3 regions of the Clostridium taeniosporum genome follow, and region 1 is predicted to be linked to each of the others. Evidence: riboswitches for the same ligand, from Rfam matches in the RefSeq annotation. Region 1 holds a riboswitch; each other region holds the start of a gene.
The links. A riboswitch is a leader RNA that binds a small molecule or an ion and turns the genes downstream of it on or off. The one in region 1 is predicted to bind S-adenosylmethionine.
Positions count from the first base shown of each region.

Region 1 (4,821 bases):
GGAAGATGTATATGAGGCAAGTTCTATAGATGGTGCAAATAAATGGATACAATTTAAAAAGATAACGTTTCCTTTACTAGCTCCATTTTTTACTATAAATATGGTTCTGGCAATGAAAAACTTTTTAAATGTATTTGATCAAATAATATCACTTACTAATGGTGGTCCATCAGGATCAACTGAATCTATAGCTGTATTGATATATAAAGCTGGTTTTAATGGAAGCCAATTTGGATATCAATCAGCAAACTCAGTTGTTTATTTTATAGTTGTAGTTGCAATATCATTATTACAATTAAAAATCCTTGAAAGAAGGGAGATGCAATTATAATGTTTGCAGTAGCTAATAAATCAAGAAGAAATAAAGGTTATAAAGTAAATAAAGATGAAAAAACCAATTGGGTTGTAACAATATTAATGATTTTAGGAACTATAACTATAATTTTTCCTTTATTAATTACAGTGCTTATAGCTTTAAAATCACCACAAGATATGGTAAATGGAATTTTTTCGTTACCTAAGGTTTTTCATTTTGAGAATTTTACTAAAGCTATAGAAATGACTAATTTCTTTAATGCATTAAAGAATAGTTTAACTATTACAATAACAGCAGTTATATTGACACTTATCACCAATTCGATGGTTGGTTATGCAATAGCTAGAAATATGCATAAGAAAACCTATAAAGCAATGTATTATTATTTTTTAAGTGCTATGTTTGTACCATTCCCAATTATAATGCTTCCACTTGTAAAACAAGTTAGTGTTTGGAATATGGACAATATAATTGGTTTAATACTTTTGTATACAGTGTATGGATTATCTTCTAATGTATTTTTATATGTAGGTTTCTTGAAATCTATCCCTATAGAATTAGAAGAAGCTGCATTAATTGATGGAGCTAGTACTTGGCAAGTATTTTATAAAATAATATTTCCAATGTTAAAACCAATACATGCAACAGTAGCAATTTTAACAGCTTTATGGTGTTGGAATGATGTTATGTTACCACTTGTAATATTAAGTAATCCAGATTTTGCAACTATTCCATTAGTTCAATTTATATTTCAATCACAATTTGGAACAGATTATAACTTAGCGTTTGCATCATACTTATTAGCATTAATACCTATATTAGTATTCTATTTATTTGCGCAAAAGGGTATTATTAATGGAGTAACTAAAGGTGCTATAAAATAATTGATAAATATAAAAAATGAATCTATAATAAATAGATTCATTTTTTATGCTTTTAAAGAAAATAAAATTTTTAATTTTTTAAAAAGTTTTATTTTATGGTTAAAATATATTATATGAATGGATAAACAAGTATATTAATTTTATTCATTCTCATTTTTTTTAGTTTCTTTTTTATCTATACCACATGAAACCCATGGATAATCTGGATTAGTTGGATCACATGGTTTTGATGGATCTACTTTAGATTTTTCTTCCTCAAAAGTTACTTCATATTTATCTGTACAATTACATTCTTTTTCTTTGTTTAAATTTTTATTATTACTCATATTATTTCTCTCCTATCCTTTTATATTCTATAGCTTTATTATATAATAAATATTATCAATAAACAATGGTTTTCGTAAAATATTTTAAATAATTTAATAAATTTAAATTATTTAAAATTTATCACTTAATTATATATTATTCATAATCTTTATAATTATAATAAATACTTTTAATTATATATTATTCATAATCTTTATAATTATAATAGATACTTTTTTGTAACATATTTATTAGTTTTATTGGATAATATATATTTTGAAAATATTATAAAAGGGAGCTCACATGAATAATAAACATACATATTTAAATAGAAGAAATAAAAAAAATAGAAGGCAACTATTAAGGAAAAAGAAAAAACGTAGGAATATTACTACAATTGTAATTGTTTTATCAATTTTCACCATATTAAGTATTTTGAAATTAGGTAGCCAAAATACTTTAGAAGTAGATTCAAAAAATAAAATAAAGTTAGAGAGTATTTCTAATGAAAATAAGGAAGTGTTGATATCTATAATTGGAGACTTAACATTAGGTACAGATGAAAAATTTGGATATGATAATAGTTTACCAGAGGCATTTAATAATAATAAAGATTATTTATATTTTATGAAAAACGTTGTTGATTTATTTAAAAATGATGACTATACTCTAGCAAACTTAGAAACTACTTTTACTGACTCAAAAATTAAAGCACCTAAAGGAGGTGAAATATTTTTCAATTTTAAAGGTCCAAAAGATTATGTTAATATTCTTAAAAATTCTTCAATAGATGGGGTAACCATTTCTAATAATCACATTTATGATTATGGAATCCAGGGTATGAAAGATACTGTTAAAGCCCTCGAAAGTAAGGATATTGATATTTGTGGAGAAGAATATAAGATAGTTAAAGATATACAAGGTATTAAGTTTGGATTCTTAGGTTATATGGGATGGAATATATCAGATGAATTAAAGAGTAAAATTTGTAATGATATAGAAGAATTAAGAAGTCAAGGAGTTAAAGTTATCATACCTTATTTTCATTGGGGATCTGAAAGTGAATATGAAGCTGGGAGAAATCAAGTAGAATTAGCTAGATTTACAATAGATAGTGGAGCTGATGCAGTAATTGGATCTCATCCTCATGTTATTCAAACAATGGAAAATTATAAAGGAAAACTAATTGCTTATTCTATGGGGAATTTTTGTTTTGGTGGAAATTTTAATCCTAAAGATAAAAGAACTTTTATTTTACAAATAAAATGTAATTTAGAAAACAATGAATTGAATAATATGGAATATAAAGTTATTCCTACTATGATATCTTCTAGAAATGATAAAAATGATTATGTTCCAACTATTGCAAAAAGTAATAAAGAAGAAATATTAAAACTTTTAAATGAACTTTCACCAACATTAAATAATAAAATAATAGATGAATTTTTTATCATAGATGATTAATTGAAAAATATTTAAATAGGCCAATGAAACATTTTTAGTTATTTGAAATTCATTAAATTTATATAAGAAAATATATAATATTTTTAATTAATATAAAATATTATTGACAAATTTAAATTATGAAATTATAATTTAAAACATAAATTAAAAATTAATATTTGTTATATCTTATCAAGAGTGGTGGAGGGACTGGCCCTATGAAACCCGGCAACCAAATGATTAATTATCATTTATGGTGCTAAATCCTGCAACGTATATAGTTGATAGATGAGAGGGTAAATTTATTTAGTATATTAAGCGCTAGAGATTTATTCTCTGGCGCTTTATTTATTATTTATAAAATTTATAACAAAGTTAAAATTTATGCATAATTTAATTTACAATTTAGTTTGCAAACAATCATCAATAGGCAAAAAATAAAAAATATATTTTAATTTAGCAATAAAATGTGTAAAGGGGTGGTATCTAATGATAGAAGTTAGTAATTTAGAAAAAAATTTTGAGGAAATAAGAGTATTAAGCAATATTTCAATAAGCATAAAAGAAGGAGAGATTTATGGAATAATTGGACATAGTGGAGCAGGAAAATCTACATTACTTAGGTGTATTAATGGTCTTGAATCATACAACAACGGTTTTTTAAAAGTAATGGGGAATGATGTCTCTAATTTAAAAGGCAAAGATTTAAGAAGTTTTAGAAGAAACTTGGGGATGATTTTTCAAAACTTCAATCTTATACAAAGAAAAAATGTTTTTGATAATGTAGCTTTTCCATTAGAAATATGGAAATATAATAAAAACCACATTAAGTCTAAAGTTATGGGACTTCTTAAGTTAGTAGGTTTAGAAGAAAAAATAAATTCTAAACCATCTGAATTAAGTGGAGGTCAAAAGCAAAGAGTAGCTATTGCAAGAGCATTAGCATTAGAGCCTAAAATATTATTATGTGATGAAGCAACTTCAGCATTAGATCCTAAGACTACCAAAGATATACTATCATTACTTTTAAAAATAAATCAGGAACTGGGTATAACAATAGTTATTGTTACTCATCAAATGGAAGTAGTAAAAGAAATCTGTGAAAGAGTTACATTGCTTGAAGGTGGAAATATAAAATCTCAAGGTAAATGTGAGGAATTATTTTTAAAACCTAAATCATCTTTAAAGAAGTTTCTTGGAGAAGATGATGAAAATATATTACCTCAAAATGGAGCGAACATAAAAATATTTTTTTCTAATAATTTTTCAGAGAATGCTGTTATAACAAAGATGGCAAGAGAACTTAATATAGATTTTTCTATTGTATCTGGAAAATTAGAAAAATTTAGAGATATGATTCTAGGTGGAATAGTTATAAATATAAATGAATGTGATAAGGATAGAGTAATTAAATACTTAGAGAATAAGAAAATTTTGTTGGAGGTGATTAAATAATGCAAGAAATTATAATAATAGCTTTAAATCAAACATTAATAATGGTTTTAGCCTCTACAATATTTTCAGTTATATTAGGTTTTATTCCAGCAATGATTCTTACCATTACTTCAGATGATGGTTTAAAACCAAATAAATTTATATATTCCATTTTAGATTTTATAGTAAATACACTAAGAAGTTTTCCATTTGTGATATTAATGGTAATAATTATGCCATTAACCAAGTTATTAGTTGGTAAATCTACTGGTACACTAGCTGCTATAGTACCACTTACGATTGCAGCAGCACCTTTTGTTTCAAGAATTATAGAATCTGCATTAAGAGAAGTTGATAAAGGAGTAATAGAAGCAGCAAAGTCTTTCGGGGCTTCAAATTTTCAAATAATATTTAAAGTTATGTTAAAAGAAGCAATAC
Region 1 covers NZ_CP017253.2:134,913-139,733, forward strand. The annotation lists gene BGI42_RS00565 (carbohydrate ABC transporter permease) at 1-331, shown strand, start outside; gene BGI42_RS00570 (carbohydrate ABC transporter permease) at 331-1,200, shown strand; gene BGI42_RS00575 (hypothetical protein) at 1,341-1,526, opposite strand; gene BGI42_RS00580 (CapA family protein) at 1,810-2,970, shown strand; SAM riboswitch class I at 3,136-3,244, shown strand; gene BGI42_RS00585 (methionine ABC transporter ATP-binding protein) at 3,439-4,404, shown strand; gene BGI42_RS00590 (methionine ABC transporter permease) at 4,404-4,821, shown strand, end outside.

Region 2 (4,821 bases), 330 kb from region 1:
CATTCCTAATGTTATTATCTTATTTGTAACTCCTAATTCACAATAATAATATGGTAATAAATAAACAACTTCATCTTTATCAATTTTTTCTATTATTATATTTTTAGTAGCTGCTATTGAATACAAACATTCTTCAATTAATATTCTTTCAATTGATAAAAGTTTTTCACATTCCTCTAGCAATTTTTCTTTAGGCATATATGTATTTCCTAACGAACAAAATTGATTTATTACATGTTTTATACCACTTTTTATTCTAAATTCAGAATTATCACTTATCCCAAGATTCATTGCAATTCTATCTGCTGTTTTAAATCCAATTCCAGTTATTTCTTCTGATAATACGTATGGATTTTCCGAAACTACTTGATTAGATGATGGTCCAAATTTTTTATATATTTTCATACATTGATTATTACTTAATCCATACTTATGAAGATGTAATATAACTTCTTTTAATCCATTTTGCTCCATATAGGATTCATAGATTATCATAAATTTCTTTTTTCCTATACCTTCTATTTCCATTAATCTTTCTATATGATTTTCAAGTATATCTAAAGTTTGCTCGCCAAACTTGTTTATTATTTTTTTAGCTGTAACAGGTCCTATTCCATGTATTATTCCTGCACTTAAATATTTTTCTATTCCATCTAATGAATCTGGTAAAACTTCCTCAAATTCAGATATTTCAAACTGTCGGCCAAATTGCTTATGTACAATCCAATTTCCTTTTATCCTTGCACTCTGTCCTTCTTTTATAAAAGGAATTATTCCAACAGCATTAATAAGTCCTTTATCAATTCTAATTTTACAAACTACATAACCAGTTTCTTCACTTTTAAATACAATATTTTCAACAAAGCCATCTATGACCTCCATATAATCTCTCCAAATCATCAAAATAAATTTATTTTAAAATATATTTATATATACATGTGGCATATTAAAATAAATAAAAAGTCAAATATGTAATGAATATTCTATGAAATACAATGACTTAAGTTCTGCTAATAGCTGTACTATTAGTATGTTTCAAGGAAGAAATAGTTCACAAAATAAACTAGCATATTGATTAGTTATTTATTTGAATGTGCCTAAAATAAAGTAAGCTAATAACTATAACTTATAAATATTAAAAATATCACTATACATATACAAATATTTTTTAATTAATATTATACTATGAATAATATATTTATAAAAATTTAAATATATATTATTTATAGTATGGACATAATATTTTAAAAATAATATTATATATGTTTTAACTAAAGAACAAAAAACTTATTCTGCTATCTAATATATTAGGAGCAAAATAAGTTTTTATTAATTATCTAAAATTATATTAACTTTTAGATGTATTTTTTTATTTCTTCTACTTTATTTAATCTTTCCCATGGTAAATCAAGATCAGTTCTTCCAAAATGACCATAAGCAGCTGTTTGCTTAAATATAGGTTTTCTTAAATCTAAATCTCTTATTATAGCACCTGGTCTTAAATCAAATACTTTTTCTACAATTTCAACAACCTTATTTTCTGGCATTTTTCCTGTTCCAAAAGTATCAATTTCAATAGAAACTGGTTTTGCAACTCCTATAGCATAAGCTAATTGTATTTCTAATTTATCTGCAACACCTGCTGCAACTAAGTTTTTAGCTACCCATCTTGCTGCATAAGCTGCTGATCTATCAACCTTAGTTGAATCTTTTCCAGAGAATGCTCCACCACCGTGTCTTCCATATCCACCGTACGTATCAACTATTATTTTTCTTCCTGTTAATCCTGAATCTCCTTGTGGTCCACCTACAACGAATCTTCCAGTTGGATTTATAAAATATCTAGTTTCTGAATCTAATAATTCAGCTGGAACTACTGCATTTATTACATGTTCTTTTATATCTTTTTCTATTGTTTCTAATGACACTTCTTCGCCATGTTGAGTTGAAATAACTATCGTATCTATTCTTTTTGGTTTATTATTTTCATATTCAACAGTAACTTGTGTTTTTCCATCTGGTCTTAAATAACCTAAAGTACCATTCTTTCTTACCTCTGTAAGTCTTCTAGATAATTTATGAGCCATGTGGATAGGTAATGGCATATATGCTTCTGTTTCATTAGTAGCAAAACCAAACATCATACCTTGGTCCCCTGCACCTACTGCTTCTACATCATCTTTTTCACCTTTTCTAGATTCAAGAGCTTCATCAACTCCCATAGCTATATCTGATGATTGTTCATCTATTGTAGTCATAACTGCACAAGTATCACAGTCAAAACCATATTTAGCTCTATCATATCCTATTTCTCTAACTGTTTCTCTAACAACTTTTGGAATGTCAACATAACAATTAGTTGATATTTCTCCCATTACCATAACTAATCCTGTAGTAGTACATGTTTCACAAGCAACTCTTGCATTTGGATCTTTTTCTAAGATAGAATCTAAAATAGCATCGGAAATTTGGTCACACATTTTATCTGGATGCCCTTCTGTAACTGATTCTGATGTAAATAATCTTCTCATTTCTTTCTCCCTTCATTCTACTCTTTATCGTAATATTTTCTTAAATTCATACACAAAACTATAAATAATATAAAATTATTGAAAAATAACAAAATCGCAAACGACTGTTAATCATTGATTTTTTAGTCATTCATCATTTCCAAATCCAATTCAAAACTAATGATGCGACATATGATTATTTTTTTGATTTATTTCTTAATCTTCAAACAAAATATAATCTAAATTATCCACATATTATTTAGAAATATGAATTCCTAAATAACAAAAAAACTCTTCGATAAGAAGAGTACTAATTCAATAATCCTTTTCTTATCTTGTAGATTATGATTAATAAATCTACAGGAATTGGCACCTTGTGTAAACAGGTTGCCGGGTTTCATAGGGCCCTTTCCCTCCACCTCTCTCGATAAGAGTATATTAATTTAATTTTCATAGGTATTCTAGCATATCATATATACTTAGTCAACAATAATTTTTATTACTAAAATATTTTAATTTGTATTTAGAAGAAGATAATTAATTATAATTATTCTAATTTCTATTAATTAAAAATCTAATGTAAATAAAAAAAGAATAAACTAAAGTTTATTCTTTTTTGGTGGAGGAAGATGGATTCGAACCATCGAAACGAAACGTAACAGATTTACAGTCTGCCCCCTTTGGCCACTCGGGAATTCCTCCAGATTTGGAGCTGGCAATAGGAATCGAACCTACAACCTGCTGATTACAAGTCAGCTGCTCTACCGTTGAGCCATGCCAGCATAAATATTTATTTTTTTAAATTAATGGTGGGCACAACAGGGCTCGAACCTGTGACCCTCTGCTTGTAAGGCAGATGCTCTCCCAGCTGAGCTATGCGCCCATTAATTGGTGGAGGAAGATGGATTCGAACCATCGAAACGAAACGTAACAGATTTACAGTCTGCCCCCTTTGGCCACTCGGGAATTCCTCCAGATTTTTGAAGCTGGCAATAGGAATCGAACCTACAACCTGCTGATTACAAGTCAGCTGCTCTACCGTTGAGCCATGCCAGCATAAGTATTTATTTTTTAAATTAATGGTGGGCACAACAGGGCTCGAACCTGTGACCCTCTGCTTGTAAGGCAGATGCTCTCCCAGCTGAGCTATGCGCCCATTAATTGGTGGAGGAAGATGGATTCGAACCATCGAAACGAAACGTAACAGATTTACAGTCTGCCCCCTTTGGCCACTCGGGAATTCCTCCAAATACTTTTATTTTTTTATTTTGTTGAGCTGTTGCCAATCAACAATGACTAGTATATATTCAATTCAATCATATTTCAAGTCTTTTATATACCCATTTTTAGTAATTATATTTATATTTCTTTATATTACTTTAAAATACTTTTGTATACTATATAATTTATATTATTTATTTAAATATGAATCTAAGTAATTAATATCTATAATTTTAGAAAAAATATTTCTTAAATCTAAATAATCCTGAATTGATAATCTAGTTTTAAAAATTTTAAAAGCTTGTATTATCCCCTTATTCTCATCATCTAAATTAAATGCCTCTTCTATTTTTCCCATGTCGCTTGTTGATAATTTATCCATTATTATATTTAATTGTTTTTTATCCTCATCAGATATAACATCCATTATTATATTTTTATTAACTTTATATATAGATTTAGAGTATGATACTGCTTCTACACTATCATTATTTTTAATATTTACTAATTTTGTATCGTTAGGTTTCCAATAAAATATTAAGTAAATATTCATTAACAATGCAAAAATCATAAATATAATAGTTATAATTTTTTTCATTAATAAACGCCTCCCTTATTGTAATATTTTCCACAATTATTTTTTTTATACTTTAAATCACATTTTTTATTAAATCGCATCATATATATATGTTAAGAAGGGAGGGCTCTGCTTTTGACAAAACATAAAGTAAATTATAAGTCTTTAAATGCTTGTTTTAAAATATCTGAATCAATTAAAGATTATCTTAACAATGAAACAATAATAGTCTGTATCGGTACTGATAAATGTATTGGAGATTGTTTAGGTCCTTTAGTAGGATCACTTTTAAAAGATAAATCATTTCAATTACCTGTGTATGGTACACTTTCAAGTCCTATACATGCTTTAAATATAGATGATAAACTAAATGAAATATACAAAAAGCACCCTAATTGCCCTATTATAGGGATAGATGCATGCCTTGGTAGTAAAGATGCTATTGGAGAAATTCACACTAGAAATTATGCTATACATCCCGGAAAAGGAGTTGGTAAAGAATTGCCTGAGGTA
Region 2 covers NZ_CP017253.2:466,378-471,198, reverse strand. The annotation lists gene recD2 (SF1B family DNA helicase RecD2) at 1-882, opposite strand, end outside; gene metK (methionine adenosyltransferase) at 1,356-2,531, opposite strand; SAM riboswitch class I at 2,838-2,944, opposite strand; tRNA gene BGI42_RS02350 (tRNA-Tyr) at 3,128-3,212, opposite strand; tRNA gene BGI42_RS02345 (tRNA-Thr) at 3,218-3,292, opposite strand; tRNA gene BGI42_RS02340 (tRNA-Val) at 3,318-3,393, opposite strand; tRNA gene BGI42_RS02335 (tRNA-Tyr) at 3,400-3,484, opposite strand; tRNA gene BGI42_RS02330 (tRNA-Thr) at 3,495-3,566, opposite strand; tRNA gene BGI42_RS02325 (tRNA-Val) at 3,591-3,666, opposite strand; tRNA gene BGI42_RS02320 (tRNA-Tyr) at 3,673-3,757, opposite strand; gene BGI42_RS02315 (hypothetical protein) at 3,922-4,329, opposite strand; gene yyaC (spore protease YyaC) at 4,444-4,821, shown strand, end outside.
Region 2: it holds a riboswitch for S-adenosylmethionine, as region 1 does, so the genes downstream of both, metK (methionine adenosyltransferase) here and BGI42_RS00585 (methionine ABC transporter ATP-binding protein) in region 1, are expected to answer to the same signal.

Region 3 (4,821 bases), 1.5 Mb from region 1:
TAAAACCACAAACTTATGAAAAGTGGAAAAAGAGAAGTTTTAAAAATGATATAAGCAAACGTGAAAATATGCAATATAATTCAGAAACAGATACTTATACTTGTCATAATGGCACGAAATTAAAACCTTTTTCAATTATTCATAGAAAGTTTGCAAGTGGATATGAAGCCGAAGTTACTGTATATGAATGTGAAAGTTGTGATAACTGCTCTTACAAAGCAAAATGTACGAAAGCGAAAGCAAATAGAAAGATGCAAGTTTCAAAAACTTTTATAGAAAAGCGTGAAGTATCTTATAAAAATATTACTACTGAAAAAGGTGCTAAACTAAGAATGAATAGATCTATTCAGGTCGAAGGAGCATTTGGAGTTTTAAAAAGTGACTATGAATTCAATAGATTTTTAACACGTGGAAAAAATAGCGTTAAAACGGAATTTATTTTGCTTTGTTTTGGTTTTAATATTAATAAATTACATTCTAAAATCCAAAATGAAAGAACTCAAAATCATCTTCATGAATTAAAAATCTCTGCCTAATTATGGAATATATTAAGTAGGCTTATTTAAGTGCGTTCAAAATTAAAAAATCTCCCAATAATTTATATCCTCTTTTAATTATTGGGAGATTTATTGATTTAAATCGAAAAGGAGCGTCGCTCATGATTAAAATTTAACCATTTCGCAACAGCCCCATCTCTATTTATTTATGCTGCTTTTTTAGATCTTAATTTTTGCATCTTGTTGCTATGATATATAAATATTGATATTAAAGCACATATGCCCATTAAATAAGGGTAAAATAAATATTGCATTATAGCAAAAGGTGATATTGCTGCTAATCCAGCTGCTGAAATTAATTGAGCTCCATATGGAATTATTCCTTGGAATACACAAGAAAACATATCCATTATTCCTGCAACTCTTTTTGGTTCTAAATCAAATTCATCAGAAATATTTTTAGCTATTGGACCAACTGTTACTATTGCTATAGTATTGTTAGCAGTACATACATCAACTAAACTTACTAAAGTTGCTATTCCAAGTTCTGCATTTCTTTTATTCTTAAATCTTTTTAATCCTTTATTTAATATATACTCAATTCCACCATTTTCTTTAATTAAAGCAATTGTTCCTGCTATTAATAATGATATAATTATTAATTCACTCATTCCTGATATTCCAGTAGATATTGAACTACATAATCCAACCACATCAAAACTACCATAAATAAATCCAATAACTGCAGCAATTATTATTCCTACAAATAAAACTACCACAACATTTAATCCTATTAACGCTGATGCTATTACTACAATATATGGAATTATTTTTGCTAAACTATACTGTAATTCTTCTACACCTGCTGTAGCAGCATTTCTTGTTAATATTCCAAATATTATTGCTGTTAATATTGCAGCAGGAACCACTATTTTAAAGTTCATTTTAAACTTATCTCTCATTTCACAACCTTGAGTTCTTGTTGCTGCTATAGTAGTATCAGAAATTATTGATAAGTTATCTCCAAACATAGCTCCACTAACTACTGCACCAACCGATAAGGCAACTAATACGCCTGTTTTATCTGCTATACCAACAGCAATTGGTACTAATGCGACTATTGTTCCCATTGAAGTTCCAACAGAAAGTGCTATAAAACATGCTATTAAAAATAAACCTACTGTTAATAAATTAGTTGGTAAAATTGATAGACCTAGATTTACAGTAGAATCTACTGCTCCCATATCCTTAGCTACTTGGGCAAATGCTCCTGCCAATATGAATATTAATATCATCAATATTACATTGCTGTGTCCTGACCCTTTACAAAATATCTCCAATTTTTCATTTAATTTTTTTTCTCTATTCATAGCTAAAGCAACTACTGATGCTGCTGAAAATGGAATAATTACAGATACAGCATACATATCACCTGCGAGTATTGATACTCCTACATATACTATTAAAAATACTAATAATGGTAATAAAGATTTTATACTTGCTTTTTTCTTCATAAACTATTTCCTCCTTTTGTCATTTGAAACTTTTGATAAAAGAAATCCTTAGGCAATAGATGGAGATTTAGATTTATATAGAATTTCTACATATATAAATCCATCAACTGAATATATTATTTTTTATTCTTGTACAATTTTTTTGTTTAAATTATAATTTCTATTATTTATTTAAGTTATCCAAAATTTTAATTTATTATAAAAGAATAAAAAAATAAAAGCTTCCACCCAATAGTGAAGCTTTAAATATTCTCATACTATATTAGACTTCTTATCTAACGGGATTTGGCACCACACATTTAAAGTAAACTTTGTGCATTTACACATTAATTAACCTTAAAAGTAGGTTGCTGGGCTTCATAGGGCCAGTCCCTCCACCACTCTTGATAAGTATTCTTTTTTTCAATTATAATTTTAACAATATAATGATTATATGTCAATACTAAATATTAATAAAACTATTATTTAATTTATAATTTTATATATTATTATTAAATTTAAAGTGTTTTTATGAAAAAATATTGTATTTTTCTAACAATTTTAAAATTTTAATATTTACATTAATTATATCAACTTTAAAATTTTTTTATTCATCATTTTTTGTGTTATTTTAATTTTTGTTTTTATTTGTATATTTTGTGATTTTGAAATTAAAGGTATGTTGCATTAACGTTTATTATAATAAGGTATTTATACAATAATAAATTCTCCATTATAATAACTAAATTTAAAAAATAAAACTAATTCCTTATTATAATGGAGAATATTTTTAATCAATCTATGTTTATTAAATTTTATATTTTTCTAAATCATTCTTAAATGTCTCAGTAATTCCTTTAAAATCATGTATATTATCTATAAGTTTCTTAATTTCATTAGTGTAATTTATTACATTAGCACTTACTTCTTCTGAAGATGCTGAATTTTCTTGAGCAATAGCTGCTAATGATTCTATACTATCATACACTTTTGATATAGAATCTGCTTCAGTATTCAATTTATTTATTGTCTCTATCATTGATGTGGCTACATTTTGTACAGATTTATTAGCTTCAAAACTTATATTTCTAACAACACCTAAACTATCTGTTTGCTTTTCTAACAAATCATATTGTATTTCTATATCGTCTACTAAAGATTTTATTTCTTCTACAAATTGCTTTAAATTCGAATTTATTTCTTGTACTGCATCTTTTGATTGTTCTGCTAATTTTCTTATTGATTCAGCTACGACAGCAAAACCTTTTCCTTGTTCTCCAGCTCTAGCTGCCTCAATAGATGCATTTAAAGCAAGTAAATTAGTTTGTTCAGATATTCCAGAAACTATAGAAACTATACTTGTTATATCTTTTGCCTTTCCTTCAAGACGTGTGCTCTTATCCTTAACTTCATTAAATGTATCTAAAGATTTTAATATATTTTCACTAGTATTATCTACATTTTCATAACTATTATTTATCTTTTCCACTGCATCCTCAAGTTGTAACTTGTTTGTATTTTCTTTCTCTACTATATTTTTTAATGATTGAATATTTTCATTAAGCGCTTGTACTGCATTATCTGTATTTTGTGCTTGCATAACAGCACCATTTGCAACTTGTTCAACAACTCCTCCTATTTCAGTAGAAGTATGATTCATTGAATCAGAAATTGTATTTATATTATTTACAAAAGTGTTCATTTCATCTGTTACACCTTTAAATCCAACAAAATCTGCTTGTATAACTTCTTTATGATTTTTAAGTAAATTATATATATCTTCAAAAAAATCCTTTGTTGTAATTTGTCCGTCCAAATTATATTGGTTATTTATAATTCTATTAATCTCTTCTTTTATAGAATTAACAGGAGACATCATCAGTGAAATTCCACAAAATGTCCCAATACCAGATATAAAACTTCCAATCAAAGATTTAAATATATTATCTATTCCTAACATAGGTATCATAACTATTGCTGAAATTAAAAATGTAAATATCCCTGCTTTTACACCAAAATTTTTAATAAATCCAAAGGAAAGTACATTATTAAAAAAATATTTTTTATTGTAGTATATATTTTTTTCAAAAATAAGTTTAACCTTTAATTCTGTACTTGTCCTTGATAATTCTTTTTTCTCCACTTTTTCATTAAAATACTCACATGCTCCATCCAACATTCCAAGAAAATAGTCAAACATACCTCTAGAAGAATTATAACTAAATATAGCTTCTTTATTTGATATTGGTTCAATTAAAACTAACGGGGGTTTTGCTCCCTTAAACTTTTTTGTCATTACTACATGAACATCAAACATAGATTTTAAAAATGAATATAAATTATCGTGTCTAAAAAACGCTGGATAATCTTTACTAAAAGATTTTATATTATCTTGTCCTATTTTTCTCCATAACATTCCAACATCCATATTTTGTTCTTTGGCTATATATGACATTATCTTTTTTACTTCATTATCATCAATATTTTCAATTGGAGAAAATATTTTACCTCTTCCCCAGCCAACATAATCCATGGCTTTATCAACAATTAAATCTCCAAATAGCTTTCTATTTGTTGTCATCCATGTTGATACAACTGTTCCCTTCATGAATATATACCTCCTTTTTTTACTTTTTAAAATAATTATTATTATTTAATTATAATTCCTTTTAATTATACCTCTTAATTATATAATAATACATCTTTATAAAAAATTAAATCCTTGTAATTTGTTTATAAAGATGTATTATAACTTTATAAACATCTATTTTATTAATTTCTATATTATATTAGAATTACATTTTATTTTATCGCCATAAATACTTATAATT
Region 3 covers NZ_CP017253.2:1,604,367-1,609,187, reverse strand. The annotation lists gene BGI42_RS07480 (IS1182 family transposase) at 1-536, shown strand, start outside; gene BGI42_RS07475 (Na+/H+ antiporter NhaC family protein) at 704-2,011, opposite strand; SAM riboswitch class I at 2,261-2,404, opposite strand; gene BGI42_RS07470 (heme NO-binding domain-containing protein) at 2,799-4,598, opposite strand.
Region 3: it holds a riboswitch for S-adenosylmethionine, as region 1 does, so the genes downstream of both, BGI42_RS07475 (Na+/H+ antiporter NhaC family protein) here and BGI42_RS00585 (methionine ABC transporter ATP-binding protein) in region 1, are expected to answer to the same signal.